Thiocapsa rosea: one gene and its partner. The main gene of each other region encodes a partner of the protein of the gene in region 2 in a complex. Links are inferred from orthologs where the notes say so. Each region holds a gene or a part of one and is shown on either strand. Other genes may lie near its edges.

Region 1 (5,784 bases), 570 kb from region 2 along the record:
CCAGGTACGAGAGGGGGCGTGATGCTGTCTGACACTGCGTTCATTGAGTCTGGCTCCAGGTGTTGTGTCGCCATCAGCGACTCGGTCGATGTCGAACCGCCGGAGATGCAACTCTCATTCGGCTTCGCCTCTGGCCGTTTCAGACCATAGGTTACTTCGATTCGCCGATCGGCTCCTGCCGAAATTCGAGCATCGCTCGTTCACCAAGCCCATGATGTGCGGCCTCCCGTCGGAACGGTCCGCAGGGTGCGGCGAGGAACGACCCGCACCCTGTACATCCGGCGCGGCTTGCTAGCTCACCGCGCCCGGTGTGTGGCGCAACGGCCGCAATCACGATCCGTCCACTCACCACCCCCGCTCCAACAACGGCCCCAAAAACCGCCCGGTATGCGACCGCGCGTTCGCGGCAATCTGCTCGGGCGTCCCGACCGCGATGATCTCGCCGCCCCGGTGCCCGCCCTCCGGCCCCAAGTCGATGATCCAATCCGCCGTTTTGATGACATCCAGGTTGTGCTCGATCACGACTACGGTGTTGCCCTGGTCGCGGAAGCGGTGCAGCACATCGAGCAGGTGCTTGACGTCGTGGAAGTGCAGGCCGGTGGTGGGCTCGTCGAGGATATAGAGCGTCCGGCCGGTGTCGCGCTTGCTGAGCTCGCGGCTGAGCTTGACGCGTTGGGCCTCGCCGCCGGAGAGCGTGGTGGCGCTCTGGCCGAGGCGGACATAGGCGAGGCCGACATCCATCAGGGTCTGGAGCTTGCGTTTGATGAGCTGGACGGGCGAGAAGAAGTCGAGCGCGTCCTCGATGGTGAGGTTCAGCACCTCGTCGATGGTCTTGCCCTTGTAGCGGATCTCGAGCGTTTCGCGGTTGTAGCGCCGGCCCTTGCAGGTGTCGCACTGGACATAGATGTCGGGCAGGAAGTGCATCTCGACCCGAATGAGTCCGTCCCCTTTGCACGCCTCGCAGCGTCCGCCCTTGACGTTGAAGCTGAAGCGGCCGGGTCCATAGCCGCGCGAGCGCGCCTCGGGGACGGCGGCGAAGAGGTCGCGCACCAGGTTGAAGAGCCCGGTGTAGGTGGCGGGGTTGGAGCGCGGGGTCCGACCGATGGGACTCTGGTCGATGTCGACGACCTTGTCGAAGTAGTCGAGCCCTTCGATGGCGGTATGGGGTGCCGGCTGGAGGCTGGAGCCGTTGAGATGACGTGCGGCGACGGGGAAGAGCGTGTCGTTGATCAGGGTGGACTTGCCCGAGCCCGAGACGCCGGTGATGCAGACGAAGCTCCCAACCGGGATCTCGGCATCGACGGCGCGCAGGTTGTTGCCCCGTGCACCCAGGATACGCAGTTGGCGGTCCGGATCGTTGGCCGTGCGCTGTGTCGGGATGGCGACGCGCAGGTCACCGCAGAGGTAGCGCCCGGTCAGGGATCGGGGTGCGGCCGTGATCTGCTCCGCGGTCCCTTGGGCGACGATCTCGCCGCCGTGCACGCCGGCGCCCGGTCCCAGGTCGACGACCAGATCGGCGCAGCGGATCGCCTCCTCGTCGTGCTCGACGACGATGACGGTGTTGCCGATGTCGCGCAGGTGGGTCAGGGTCTTGAGCAGGCGGGCATTGTCGCGCTGGTGCAGCCCGATCGATGGCTCGTCCAGGATGTACATGACGCCGACCAGCCCGGCGCCGATCTGGCTGGCGAGCCGGATGCGTTGGGCCTCGCCGCCGGAGAGCGTCTCGGCGCTGCGGTCGAGGGTCAGATAGTCGAGGCCGACGTCGACCAGGAAGCGCAGCCGGGTGGCGATCTCCTTGATGACCCGAGCGCCGATCTCGCCGCGCTTGCCGGGGAGCTCCAGCGCCTCGAAGAAGGTCAGGGAGTCGCCGACCGGCATGGCGGCGACGGCGGGCAGGTTGTAAGTCTCCAGAAAGACATGACGGGCCGCTTCGTTCAGGCGCGAGCCGCCGCAGGTGGGGCAGGGTTGGTACGAGAGATAACGCGCGAGCTCCTCGCGGACTGCGCTGGAGTCGGTCTCTTTGTAGCGCCGCTCCATGTTGCGGATGATGCCCTCGAAGGGACGCACCTTGGCCGCACCCCGTTCGTGCGGCAACTTGAGCTTGATCTTCTCCTTGCCGGTGCCGAAGAGGATCAGCTCCTGAGTCGGGGTGTCGAGTTGGTTCCATGGCGTCTCGACATCGAACCCATAGTGCTCGCCCAGACCACGGATCACCTGAAAGTAAAAGGAGTTGCGCCGATCCCAGCCGCGCACCGCGCCGGCCGCCAGGCTCATCTCCGGATGGAGAACGACCTTTGCGGGGTCGAAGAACTGCTCCATCCCGAGCCCGTCGCAGGTGGGGCAGGCGCCGACCGGGTTGTTGAAGGAGAAGATCCGGGGTTCGAGCTCCGGGATGCTGTAGCCGCAGACCGGGCAGGCGAAGGACGCCGAGAAGGTGATCATGGGCCGCTCGGGCTCGTCGATCGCGGCGACGCGGACGATGCCGCCCGAGAGCTTGAGCGCGGTCTCGAAGGACTCGGCCAGTCGCAGGGCGAGATCGGGACGCACCCGGAAGCGGTCCACCACCACCTCGATGTCGTGCTTCTTCTTGATGTCCAGCTCGGGCGGGTCGTCGAGCTCGTAGAGATCGCCGTCGATGCGGGCGCGCACGAAGCCTTGCGCATGCAGCTCGCCGATCAGCCGCTGGTACTCGCCCTTGCGCGCCGAGACTACGGGTGCGAGCAGCATCAGCCGATCGCCCTCCGGTAGGGCCATGACTTGATCCACCATCTGACTGATCGTCTGGGCCTCCAGCGGCTCGTCGTGCGCCGGGCAGCGCGGCTGGCCGACGCGTGCGAAGAGCAGGCGCAGATAGTCGTAGATCTCGGTGATGGTGCCGACGGTGGAGCGCGGATTGTGCGAGGTCGTCTTCTGCTCGATCGAGATGGCCGGGGAGAGCCCCTCGATATGGTCCAGGTCCGGCTTCTCCATGACCGACAGGAATTGCCGGGCATAGGACGAGAGCGACTCGACATAGCGGCGCTGGCCCTCGGCATAGATGGTGTCGAAGGCGAGCGATGACTTGCCCGAGCCCGACAGACCGGTGAAGACGATCAGCCGTTGGCGGGGCAGGTCGAGATCAATGCTTTTGAGGTTATGGGTGCGTGCGCCGCGGATGCGGATTGTGTCCATGGGGCTGGGAGACCTGCGGCGGGTGGGCGGCCAATTCCCGATTATTCCTTAAAGATCGCTCGACCGTCTCCATCCGCCGCCGCGGATCGGGCGGTCTGCGGCGGATGGTGCCGGGGCGGCGACCAAGGCTGGCCCCCGGTGTCGGGGAAGATGCGACGGCAGGTATGGCCGCCGTGTCATCGGCGGCTACACGCAGCGCTCAATGCTCGTCGTGAAGCTCCAATCGCCGCTCCAAACGTTCCAGGCGGCGTTTGATGTCGTCGACGTCCGATTTGCTGCCGTAGACCGCTGCCGTGAGTCCTGCGAGCTGTTGCCCCATCGCCGAGAGCTGGAGACTGTTGGCGGTCACCTCGCGTTTGATGTCTGCGATGTCCGCTCGGATCGCGCGAAGATGCTCGAGGACGAGATTTTCGATGTCTGCCGTCATTCGGTGTTTCTCCGCGGAATTCGTTTTGAGAAGACTGGTCTGCGGGAGGATCCCTGTCAATCGCGATCGGGCACGATCGCCGACAAGCCCTTATACTCGCGTCTTCCCCGAATCGACGTCGCAGGCCACCGTCCTTGACCCCGTCTCATCAACCCCTTGTCGCCTTCACCGGGCTGGAGAAGCGCGCTGCGGCCGGTCTGGCCGCGATCTTCTCCACGCGCATGCTGGGCCTCTTTATGGTCCTGCCGGTTTTTGCACTCTATGCACACGACCTGGAGGGCGCTACGCCCTTGCTGGTCGGACTGGCGATCGGCGCCTACGGCTTGACGCAGGCGCTGTTTCAGATCCCGCTCGGGCTGCTGTCGGATCGGATCGGCCGCAAACCCGTGATCTACGGGGGGCTGGTGTTGTTCGCGATCGGCAGCGTCGTCGCGGCCCTTGCCGATCAGATCGAGCTGGTCATCCTGGGGCGCGTGATTCAGGGCAGCGGTGCCATCGCGGCGGCGACCATTGCGCTCACCGCCGATCTGACCCGCGATGCGGTGCGCACGCGCGCCATGGCGGCGATCGGGATCAGCGTCGCCCTGTCGTTTGCCGCGGCGCTTGTGGTCGGACCGCCCTTGGCGCGCTGGCTCGGGATCTCGGGCATCTTTTGGCTGACCGCGTTTCTGGCGATCGCCGGCATGTTGGTGCTGGCCTATGTCGTGCCCGAGCCCGAACGCTCCAGCGTCCATCGCGAGGCCCAGCCGGTGATGGATCAGTTCGCGGGCGTGCTGGGTAACCCCACGTTGCTGCGCCTGGATCTGGGCATCTTCCTGCTGCACCTCACCATGGTGAGCATGTTCGTAGTGCTGCCGCTGTCGATCGAATCGGCCGGCCTGGCGGCCGTGGATCATTGGCTGCTCTATCTGCCGGTTGTCCTGCTCGCGATCGTGATCATGGTCCCCTTCATCATCATGGCCGAGCGCGGCGGCAAGGTGAAGGCCGTGCTGATCGGTGCGGTCACGGCGATGTGTGCGTCGATGGTGGGCTTCTACCTGTTCAATCAGTCGATTTGGGTCGTCGGGTTCCTGCTGCTGGTGATGTTCACCGTCTTCAACCTGATGGAGGCCATCCTGCCGTCGCTGGTCTCGAAGGCCGCGCGTGCCGGTGCGCGCGGGACGGCGATGGGGGTCTTCTCCAGCTCGCAGTTCATCGGTGCTTTTTTGGGCGGACTGCTCGGCGGTTTGGCACATCAGAGCTTCGGGGCGGACGCCGTCTATCTGGTCGGGGCCGCGACCTCGCTGGTGTGGATCGGTCTGGCGGCCACGATGGCGATGCCGGCGAATCTGACGGCCCATGTCCTCTCGCTCGGCGATCGACCGGGCGACGAGGGTTTGGGTCTCGAGGCGCGTCTGCTGGCCATCCCGGGTGTGGAGGACGCCGTCGTCGCGCTCGACGAGGGTGTCGCCTACCTAAAGGTGGACAGTGGCCGACTGGATTGGGCAACATTGCAGACATTTTCGGCCAGAGCCTGAGGACAAACGCCCGGGTCGGCCGCGTGTTTTTTGGCGAGACAACAATCGCCCGCGTATGGCGCGGAGCGGGAGGACTGCATGGCAGGCGTCAACAAGGTAATTCTCATCGGCAACCTCGGGGCTGATCCGGAGGTGCGTTACATGCCGAGCGGCGATGCGGTGGCGAATATCCGCATCGCAACAAGCGAGACCTGGAAGGATAAGAACACGGGCGAGAGACAGGAGCGCACCGAGTGGCACAACGTCGTGTTCTTCGGCAAGATCGCCGAGATCGTCAAGCAGTATCTGCACAAGGGGTCGAAGATCTATGTCGAAGGCAAGCTGCGCACTAAAAAATGGCAGGGTCAGGACGGACAAGATCGCTACACGACCGAGATCATAGTCGACATCAACGGGACCATGCAGATGCTCGACAGCCGTTCGGGCGGCGGTGGTATGGGGTCATCGGTGCCCTTCGACGACGCGCCCGCCCATCAGTCCTCGCGCGGCGGGCGGCCGCAGTCCTCAAGTCCGGCGCCGTCGTCGGGAGGCAGTAGCCCCGGAGGCAGCAGCCAAGGTGCGGCGGATTTCGACGACGACATCCCGTTTTAAACCGCGTCCAGAGCGAGATGCTGATTTTGAGTGAGCTCGACCTTTTGTGCATCGACGGCCCTTGGCGGGGACGCGGTT
Region 2 (8,271 bases):
GCCCGCCGTCGTCGGCGCTGACGGTCACCGTGCCGGCGCTGCCGATGTTCACGGCTGCCGTGGCGAAGAAGCCGATGCCGGTGCTGCTCGGCAGCCGCACGACGCCGTCCCCGCTTGGCGTTACGCCGATTGCGAGCAGATCGGGGGGTGCGATCGCCGCGGCTGAGAGGATGAAGGTATTGAGGCCGGGATGACTGGGCGCCGGGGCGGTGTTGGTGCAGTCGAACACGAGCGGGATCTCGGTCGCGGCCATCGATTGGCTCGGTGTGATGCCGAAGACAAAGCCTTGGGTTGCGCCGGCGGCAATGTCGACAGGGGTGTTCGGCGTCCCTGTCAGCACGTTGGCTGCGGTGGTCGTCTGATAGCTCAAGGTTGCGGGAATGCCAGTGGGAAGGGCAATCAAGCAACTTAATGCCGTCGTGTCGCCGCTGTTGATGACGCTCGCAAAGGCGGTGGCGGTTTCGGCGATCGCGACGGCACGGGCGTAGGGTAGGACAGCAGTGTTGATGGTCGCTTGTGGTCCCGCGATTTCATCGACTGCTCGATCAACCTGGATCCGAGACGTCGTGATGTCGTTGACATCGGTTAGAGCTATCCCGGTTGATTTGAGCATGTTCAGAATAGCATCGGGGTCTGCGGCGGGTTGGGCCGATTTGATCACCGCCCAAGCTCCGGCGACGTGAGGTGTCGCCATCGAGGTTCCGCTTTTTGACGCATAGCCCGTGCCTGGGACTGCTGAATAGATCGATGCTCCGGGCGCCAGTAGATCGAGAAAATAAGCACTATTGGAGAAGCCCGAGATCTGGTCCGCTTTGGTTGTGCTTCCGACACTGATCGCGCTCGGAACGCATGCGGGCGCACTCATCGCATTTGCATAGCCTTCGTTTCCACTTGCGGCGACGGTTGCAATGCCAGCGCTTCGCAGCTGGTCGATAATCGTCCGTCTTGCGTCATCATTGCAAGGATCTTGAAAAGCACCGCTACCGAGACTCATGTTAATTGCAGCAATCGGGTAACTGGTTCGGAGAAGGTAAATTCGCTCTAATGCACGGAGTGAGTCGGATGTGAAAGTCGCAATGCAAGGCGCTGCAATCCCGCAGAAACTGGCTGAATCAAAACGCGAAAATACCTGAGCGGCGATGATGTCAGCGTCTCTGGCAACACCGGAAGCGTTGGTGCTTCGTCCAGCTACAATTCCCGCTACATGAGTGCCGTGATCACAACCCGCCAAGGTGATTGGACAATTGACCCCGGAGCCATCGGCCGTAGATTCAGAGACACCCCCGGGGCAAAGCGAAGTCGCACCGAGTGCCGGGACATTCGACGAGTAGCATGCCTCCGAAATCACCTTTCCTTTCAAAAAAGGATGATTTTTATCCACGCCGGTATCCAGAATGGCAACGACCTGGCCCAGGCCGGTGTATCCAAGGAAAGCACCATCGAGGCCCCCAATCAGCGGAACACTATCCATGAGGAAGGGGAGCATGATGCTATCCTCCACGACGTCGATAACGTCCGGATGCGCCAGAAGCTCCAGAATGTCTGACTCGCTCGCCTGCATTGCGAATGCAGGTGTCAGAGCAAAGCGCTTGATGCCCATGGCCGCTTGATCCCGCCCGTTCCTCGAGGACAATTCATCCAGAACGCGCTGTTGTATCGTCGAGAGCGCTTCGCGCTGTTGCACGATTCCGTCATCGTCAAGCATTGATTCGGGCTGCACCCAGGTCTTGAGCTTGACGATGACCGGGATTCGACCTAAGGAATGAGCTTGATCCAACAACTCACGATGAGCTGAGGCTTTTTCGGGTGGACTGCCACGCAAATCTGCGCTCTGCCCCGTTTTGGTCTTAAGCTCCGCGCTCTTATTTGGCGCGACAGGTGGATCGATTGCGTTGTTGGCCGACGGGGTCGGCATCGCAGCGAACACGGCGACGAATGCCAAGATGACCGAGATTGAGATGCTCATGGCTTGTCTCGCAGCGCTCAGTTGTTTTCGTACCGTGGGGCGAATGTTCATGGTGATGTTTCTCGCGATGATTGGCAGGCTCAGCTGAAAACGATGCCTCCGAGCATCGCTCGGTGAAGTTGTTCGTCCGTGATGACGGATTATCACGTCATCGCCCTTTTTCGTAACTCCGGCCAAACCGCCACATGGCATGCGTGGCGCCGCGGAGCGGTATCAAGAGTCCTCCGAGCATCTGGGGGGGCGATCTAAAGAGCGATGCCCACGGCGGGGGTAGTCAGTGATGCCGAGGGCTGGCAAACGCGTGGCGCTGGGCCGGCGGGAAGTACGGGTAGGCCGTTGTCTGGGTCATGAGGCTTTCTTCCTTGATTCGATTCGTCGGTGTGGTTCCTGATCGCGACAGCGTACGCAAGATGGACCGTCTGATGAACCAGGCCGTACAAAAGACATAAACATGCGCGCAAGAAGAAGCGGTCTGCACTTTCCGGATGGCCCTCGCGATCGTTTCGACTCCTCTTCCGTTTTATCCTGCGCCAACCAACTGCGCAATCACTTCGTTCACCTGCCTCAGCCGGCGTTGCGGCTCGGCCATGTCCCGGTAAAACCGCAGCTTGTCGCTGCCGTCGAGCTTGAACTCCTTTGGCTTTTGCTGAATCAGTCGGATCAGGTTTCCGGGGTCGATGCTCGGCGTCTCGTCGAAGAGGATCCGCCCGCTCGCCGGCCCGGCTTCGATCTTGCGGATTCCGTAGGGCTGGACCTTCAGTTTCAGCTCGGTGATCTCGAGCAGGTTCTTGGCCGGCTCGGGCAGCAGGCCGAAGCGGTCGATCATCTCCACCTGCAGCTCCCTGAGATCGCCGGCCGTGGCGGCGCTCGCAATCCGTTTGTACATGACGAGGCGGGCGTGCACGTCGGGCAGATAGTCGCTGGGCAGCAGGGCGGGTAGGCCGAGATCGATCTCGGCGCCGTGACTGAGTGGTCGGTCCAGCTCGGGCGTGCGTCCGGCCTTGAGCGCCTGGACCGCGCGTTCGAGCAGGTCCATGTAGAGCGAGAAGCCGACCTCGTGGATCTGGCCGGACTGCTCGTCGCCGAGCAGCTCGCCGGCTCCGCGGATCTCCAAGTCATGGGTGGCGAGCGTGAAGCCGGCCCCTAGATCCTCCATGGACTCGATCGCCTCCAATCGCTTCTTCGCGTCCGCAGTCATGACCTTGGTCGGCGGCGTGATCAGATAGGCGTAGGCGCGATGGTGCGAGCGCCCGACCCGTCCGCGCAGCTGATGCAGCTGCGCCAGCCCCAGCTTGTCGGCACGATTGATGACGATGGTGTTGGCGCTCGGCACGTCGATGCCGCTCTCGATGATGGTGGTGCAGACCAGCAGGTTGAAACGCTGGTGATAGAAGTCGCGCATCACCCGTTCGAGATCGCGCTCGCGCATCTGTCCGTGCGCGACCTGTACCCGCGCCTCCGGGATCAGGGCCTCGAGCTTCTGCGCCTGGTTCTCGATGGTCTCCACCTCGTTGTGGAGGAAGTAGACCTGACCGCCGCGCTTGAGCTCGCGCAGCACCGCCTCTTGGATCAGGCCGTCGTTCCAGGGGCTGACGAAGGTCTTGATGGGATGACGCTCGACCGGCGGTGTCGCGATGATGGACAGATCCCGCAGGCCTGACATGGCCATGTTGAGCGTGCGTGGTATCGGCGTCGCCGTGAGGGTCAGGATGTCCACCTCGCTGCGCAGATTCTTGAGCTGCTCCTTGTGGCGCACACCGAAGCGGTGCTCCTCGTCGATGATCGCCAGTCCCAGATTCTTGAATTTCAGACTGGGCTGTAGGAGCTTGTGGGTGCCGACCAGGATGTCGACCGTGCCGTCGGCCAGACCTTCGAGCACCTTCTTCTGCTCTTTGGCGGTGCGGAATCGCGACAGGCTCTCGATCTTGATCGGCCAGTCGGCGAAGCGGTCGGAGAAGTTCTCGAAATGCTGTTGGGCGAGCAGGGTGGTCGGCACCAGCACCGCGACCTGCCGTCCGCCCTGTACGGCCATGAAGGCCGCCCGCATGGCGACCTCCGTCTTGCCGAAGCCGACATCGCCGCAGACCACCCGGTCCATCGGCTTGGCGTCTTCCATGTCGGCGATTACGCCCTCGATGGCGCGCAGCTGATCGGGGGTCTCCTCGAAGGGGAAGGCAGCGGCGAAGGCGGCATAGTCGTCGCCCGGTGCCGGGCAGGCCACGCCCTCGCGGGCGGCGCGTCGCGCGTAGATATCGAGCAGCTCGGCGGCCACGTCGTGCGCCTTCTGCGCGGCCTTGCGCTTGATCCGATCCCACTGCTCGCCGCCGAGTCGGTGCAGGGGCGCGTTCTCGGGCGAGGCACCCGTGTAGCGCGAGATCAGATGCAGCGAGCTGACCGGGACATAGAGCTTGTCGCCGTTGGCGTATTCGAGTGCGAGGAACTCGGTGGTCATCCCGCAGACCTGCAGGGTCTGCAGCCCCAGATAGCGCCCGACGCCGTGCTCCTCATGCACGACCGGCGCGCCCTCGGTCAGCTCGGTAAGGTTGCGCACGATGGCGTCGCTGTCGCGCTCGCGCGCGCGGCGCCGACGCTCCTGGCGCACCCGCTCGCCGTAGAGCTGGGTCTCGGTGACCAGCGCGATGCCGCGGTCTTCCAGCAGCAGACCGCGCTCGAGCGGCGCGACGGTCAACGCCAGATCGAGATCACCCTCGACGAATGCTTGCCAGCCTTCGACCTGACGGGCGCGGATGTTGAACCCGGCCAGATGCTCGGAGAGCATCTCGCGCCGCCCCGTGCTTTCGGCGACGAACAGGACCCGGCGATCCGGCATGCTCAGGAAGTCCTGCAAGGCTTGCGCGGGTTCTGCAGCGCGCGCCTGGATGGCGAGCGGGGGCAGGGTGGTGGTCGCAAAGTTGTGGAATGCCGCATACCCCTTGCGCCGATCCGGAACCTCGGGGGACTGATAGAGCACGCCCGACAGTCGGTTGAGTGCCCCGGCCATCTCGTCGGGATGCAGATAGAGCTTGGCCGGCGGCAGGAGCGGGCGCTCGATGTCGTGACGACGCTGCTCGTAGCGCTGGGCGACACCGGCGATGAAGGTCGTGGCGGTCTCGCGACAGGCGTCCGACTCCAAGGCCAGGACGCCCGCGGGCAGATAATCGAAAAGGGTTGCGGTGGTCTCGAAAAAGAGCGGGAGATAGTATTCCAGCCCGCCAGGGGTGCGCCCTTCCGACACCTCCCGATAGACCAAGCTCGCCTGCGGGTCGCCCTCGAAGCTCGCCCGATAACGTTGGCGAAATCCGGAGATCGCCTCTTCGGTCAGCGGGAACTCACGCGCCGGCAGCATCCGGACCTGTTCCAGCTTCTCCTGCGAGCGCTGGGTCTCCGGGTCGAAGGTGCGGATCGTCTCGACCTCCTGGTCGAAGAGGTCGATGCGCAGCGGGGTCTCGCTGCCCATCGGGAAGACGTCGAGCAGGGAGCCGCGCACCGCGTATTCGCCGTGGCCGATGACCTGGGAGACACAGGAATAGCCGGCACGCTCCAGCCGGCGCCGGGTCGCATCCAGGTCCAGCCGATCCCCGACCGCAAGGACCAGCGATTGCCCGTCCACATACTCGCGCGGCGGCAAGCGCTGCAACAGGGTGCCGACCGGGACGACCAAGACGCCCTTGTCGAGCCCCGGCAAGCGGTGCAGCGTCAGGAGCCGTTCCGAGACCAGCTCCGGAAGCGGCGAGAAGACGTCGTAGGGCAGGGTCTCCCAGTCCGGAAACCCCAGCAGCGGTAGGCCGCTCCCGGCCAAAAAGAATCCGAGCTCCGCACGCAGATGGGCCGCGGCTTGGACGTCCGGCACGACGGCGAGGATCAGCCCCTCATGCGCGCGGGCGGCCTCCGCAATCGCAAGCGCGACGCTCGCGCCGTACAACCGCCCCCACAGCAGGCGCTCGCCGGGGCGACCGGGCAGCGGCGGGCCGAGCGGAGACGGCATCTTGTTCAGGGCCACCGGGTGCATGGACGGCATTACCTCGCGACGACGACAGGGCGAGGATTCTCGCACAGCGTCGCCGCGCTTGCAGTGCGCCCGATCCCTCGGCCCGCGGTTATTAGGTGCGGTTACCGCAGCGAGTCGATCGATTGGAGTAGTCCGTACAGTCCCGATAGCGCATCGGGAAAGAGCACCGGAATCAGAATGACGGCTGCCGCGATGAGCTTACCCCACAGCGCGCCGATGACCCCACCGAACGACAACTTGTCGCGATTGAGCGTGAACAGCGGACCCAACAAGGGATGCTGCTCCAGCTTGATGACAACAGACATGGTCAATGCGAAGGCGACGAAAACCAACACGACCGACGCGGTCGTCATGAGTCGCTCACCGTAAGGCGGATAGAGACCTATTCCGAGTAGGATTGTCGTCGGCGCCAGAATGGCTGCCCAGGCGCAGCTCCGGATCGCGGTTGTACCATAGCGCATCTCGGCGACCAAGCGTGCCTGCCAGATCCGAAAGGAATCATTCGATTCCGCCTTGATCGGTGATCGACACTCCAACAGCTCGCGTGTTTGCGCTCGCCAAGTCTCATCCGAAGAAGCGGCCAAGGCAGCCAAATCGCGCTCGCGGAAGTGGAGATTGAATGGCGACTGTGGCAGCGAGTTGAGTTGTATCGGGTTTGCCCAGCTCTCGCTCGGCGGGCTCCCGTTGGACAGGGCGGGTTTCGCTGCCGCCGACTCGGCCGAGAGGCCGGCCGTCGGCGCAAGCAATTGGGCAAACCAAGCAAGGCGTCTCGATTCTGTCCAAAGCTCGGCAAGAAACCAGAACCCGAGCAGCAACAGGATTGAGTTGACGAACAGCGACGTCAACGCCGAGTCAACCGAGTTCGGAATGCCGCTGAACCAGGCTAAAAGCAATAACGCGACAACCACAACCACTGCCGCACTGAGCGCGACTTGACCACGACTGCGATCCGGCGATGGGATACCGGCGGTCCCGGCCAGGCTGCTCAGATGCCCGATGCAGCGTCGGCGCCAGAGAGACAGCTTCCATCCGGCAACAATCGCCACGCAGAGATAAAGCAAAAAGAGGCCGATCAACATCGCGACGTCGCGGCCATGGGCAAGGCTCCACGTCTGTTGGCGCGTTGGTAAGAAGAGTCCGTAGAGATGCGTTCCTGCAATCACGAGAACGGCAAGGCCGAGCACCAAGAGCCCTATCGAAAGAAAACGGTTCAGGCGTAATAATTTCCGTTTCGCACCGTCCGGGTCCTCGCCTTCGTCGTTTTCCCGATTGAACCTCGCCTCCCGTATCCCGCACAAAGGGTTGGGATGGCGTAGCGGAGAGAACATCACCAAGTGCGCGCGGCCGAAGACGGCTAACCACGAGGAGCTTGCAACCACCACGATGGCGGCGATCAGAAAGAAGATCGTAATCGGGCGATCCAGCAACAAACGTCCGTCTGCAGCGAGCAATCGGCTGCGCGGCGCAGCGGGCTCCGTCGGCCGACCGTCGTCTTTCATCCCTGACCCGACATCCGGATAGACCTGCTGAAATCCTGCAAGTGTCGTGACATACAGGGAGACCGCTTTTTGATCGCAATTCGACCCGCCGGAGTGTGTTTGATCCTTGGGGCTGGAACCAGTGTCGATCAGATTGAGCGCTGCTCGGAACAGGTTGGCCGCATAGTCTGCAGGGAAGGACAGATATGACTTCCTATCGCCGTCGGAATCGGTTTTGCCGCCGGCGCACGGCCCCGTCCCGCCCTGACCGCAGGATGTCAAGCAACCATTCGAATCGACACGCAGGACCGTGTCCCCATTCGGGACGACAAGCGCGCCGCGACTGATCTTGCGGTAGTCAGGATGTGTCGTCAGATAGTCCATCTCCATCAGGACCGGCAGAGCATTGGGGAGCGATTTACGCACTTCGTTCAACAAAAATAAGCGGTCGCGAACATCGGTCGCGACGATGACGACCATGGCCGGATTGACCCGGACCCGAAGCGCGTCAAAGGTGCCGTAGAGCATGAGTTCGTCGGAACGGGAGCTGAGCAGGCGCCGATAGGCCGGCGGTCGGTCGGTGACCAAGTCGATCCCGGATAGATCCAGTTCGAGTAGTCGATTCCGTACCTTGAGAAGATCGCGCCGGGATTCGCTCTGCTTCTGGTCGATTCGGGAATGTTCACCGCGAATTGCCGCAATGTTCTGCGGGAAGCCCGCGACTCTGGTGATGTCGAGAAACGTGGACCAAGCTTCGCTGTCGGCGAGCGCATCTTTGTCTGAGGTCGACTTAGCAATGTCGTGACGCCGTTCGCTTC

The links.
Region 1: the proteins of mfd (region 2) and uvrA are in contact, whole or in part, in a crystal structure (PDB 4DFC), measured with the Escherichia coli proteins. The link is inferred for Thiocapsa rosea from one-to-one orthologs.

What each region holds. Positions count from the first base shown.
Region 1 is NZ_RBXL01000001.1:943,243-949,026, reverse strand. The notes cover bases 146-3,537. They hold uvrA (excinuclease ABC subunit UvrA), read right to left. Parts: upstream 3,172-3,537; coding sequence 346-3,171; downstream 146-345. Other genes in these bases: BDD21_RS04260 (hypothetical protein), read right to left, coding at 3,371-3,537. Also shown: more of BDD21_RS04260, read right to left, coding at 3,538-3,598; BDD21_RS04255 (MFS transporter), read left to right, coding at 3,733-5,115; ssb (single-stranded DNA-binding protein), read left to right, coding at 5,194-5,706. UniProt on the Escherichia coli protein: The UvrABC repair system catalyzes the recognition and processing of DNA lesions. UvrA is an ATPase and a DNA-binding protein. A damage recognition complex composed of 2 UvrA and 2 UvrB subunits scans DNA for abnormalities.
Region 2 is NZ_RBXL01000001.1:368,762-377,032, reverse strand. The notes cover bases 2,287-6,292. They hold mfd (transcription-repair coupling factor), read right to left. Parts: upstream 5,976-6,292; coding sequence 2,487-5,975; downstream 2,287-2,486. Other genes in these bases: BDD21_RS01665 (hypothetical protein), read right to left, coding at 6,077-6,292. Outside these bases: BDD21_RS01675 (S8 family peptidase), read right to left, coding at 1-1,966; more of BDD21_RS01665, read right to left, coding at 6,293-8,271. UniProt on the Escherichia coli protein: Couples transcription and DNA repair by recognizing RNA polymerase (RNAP) stalled at DNA lesions. Mediates ATP-dependent release of RNAP and its truncated transcript from the DNA, and recruitment of nucleotide excision repair machinery to the damaged site.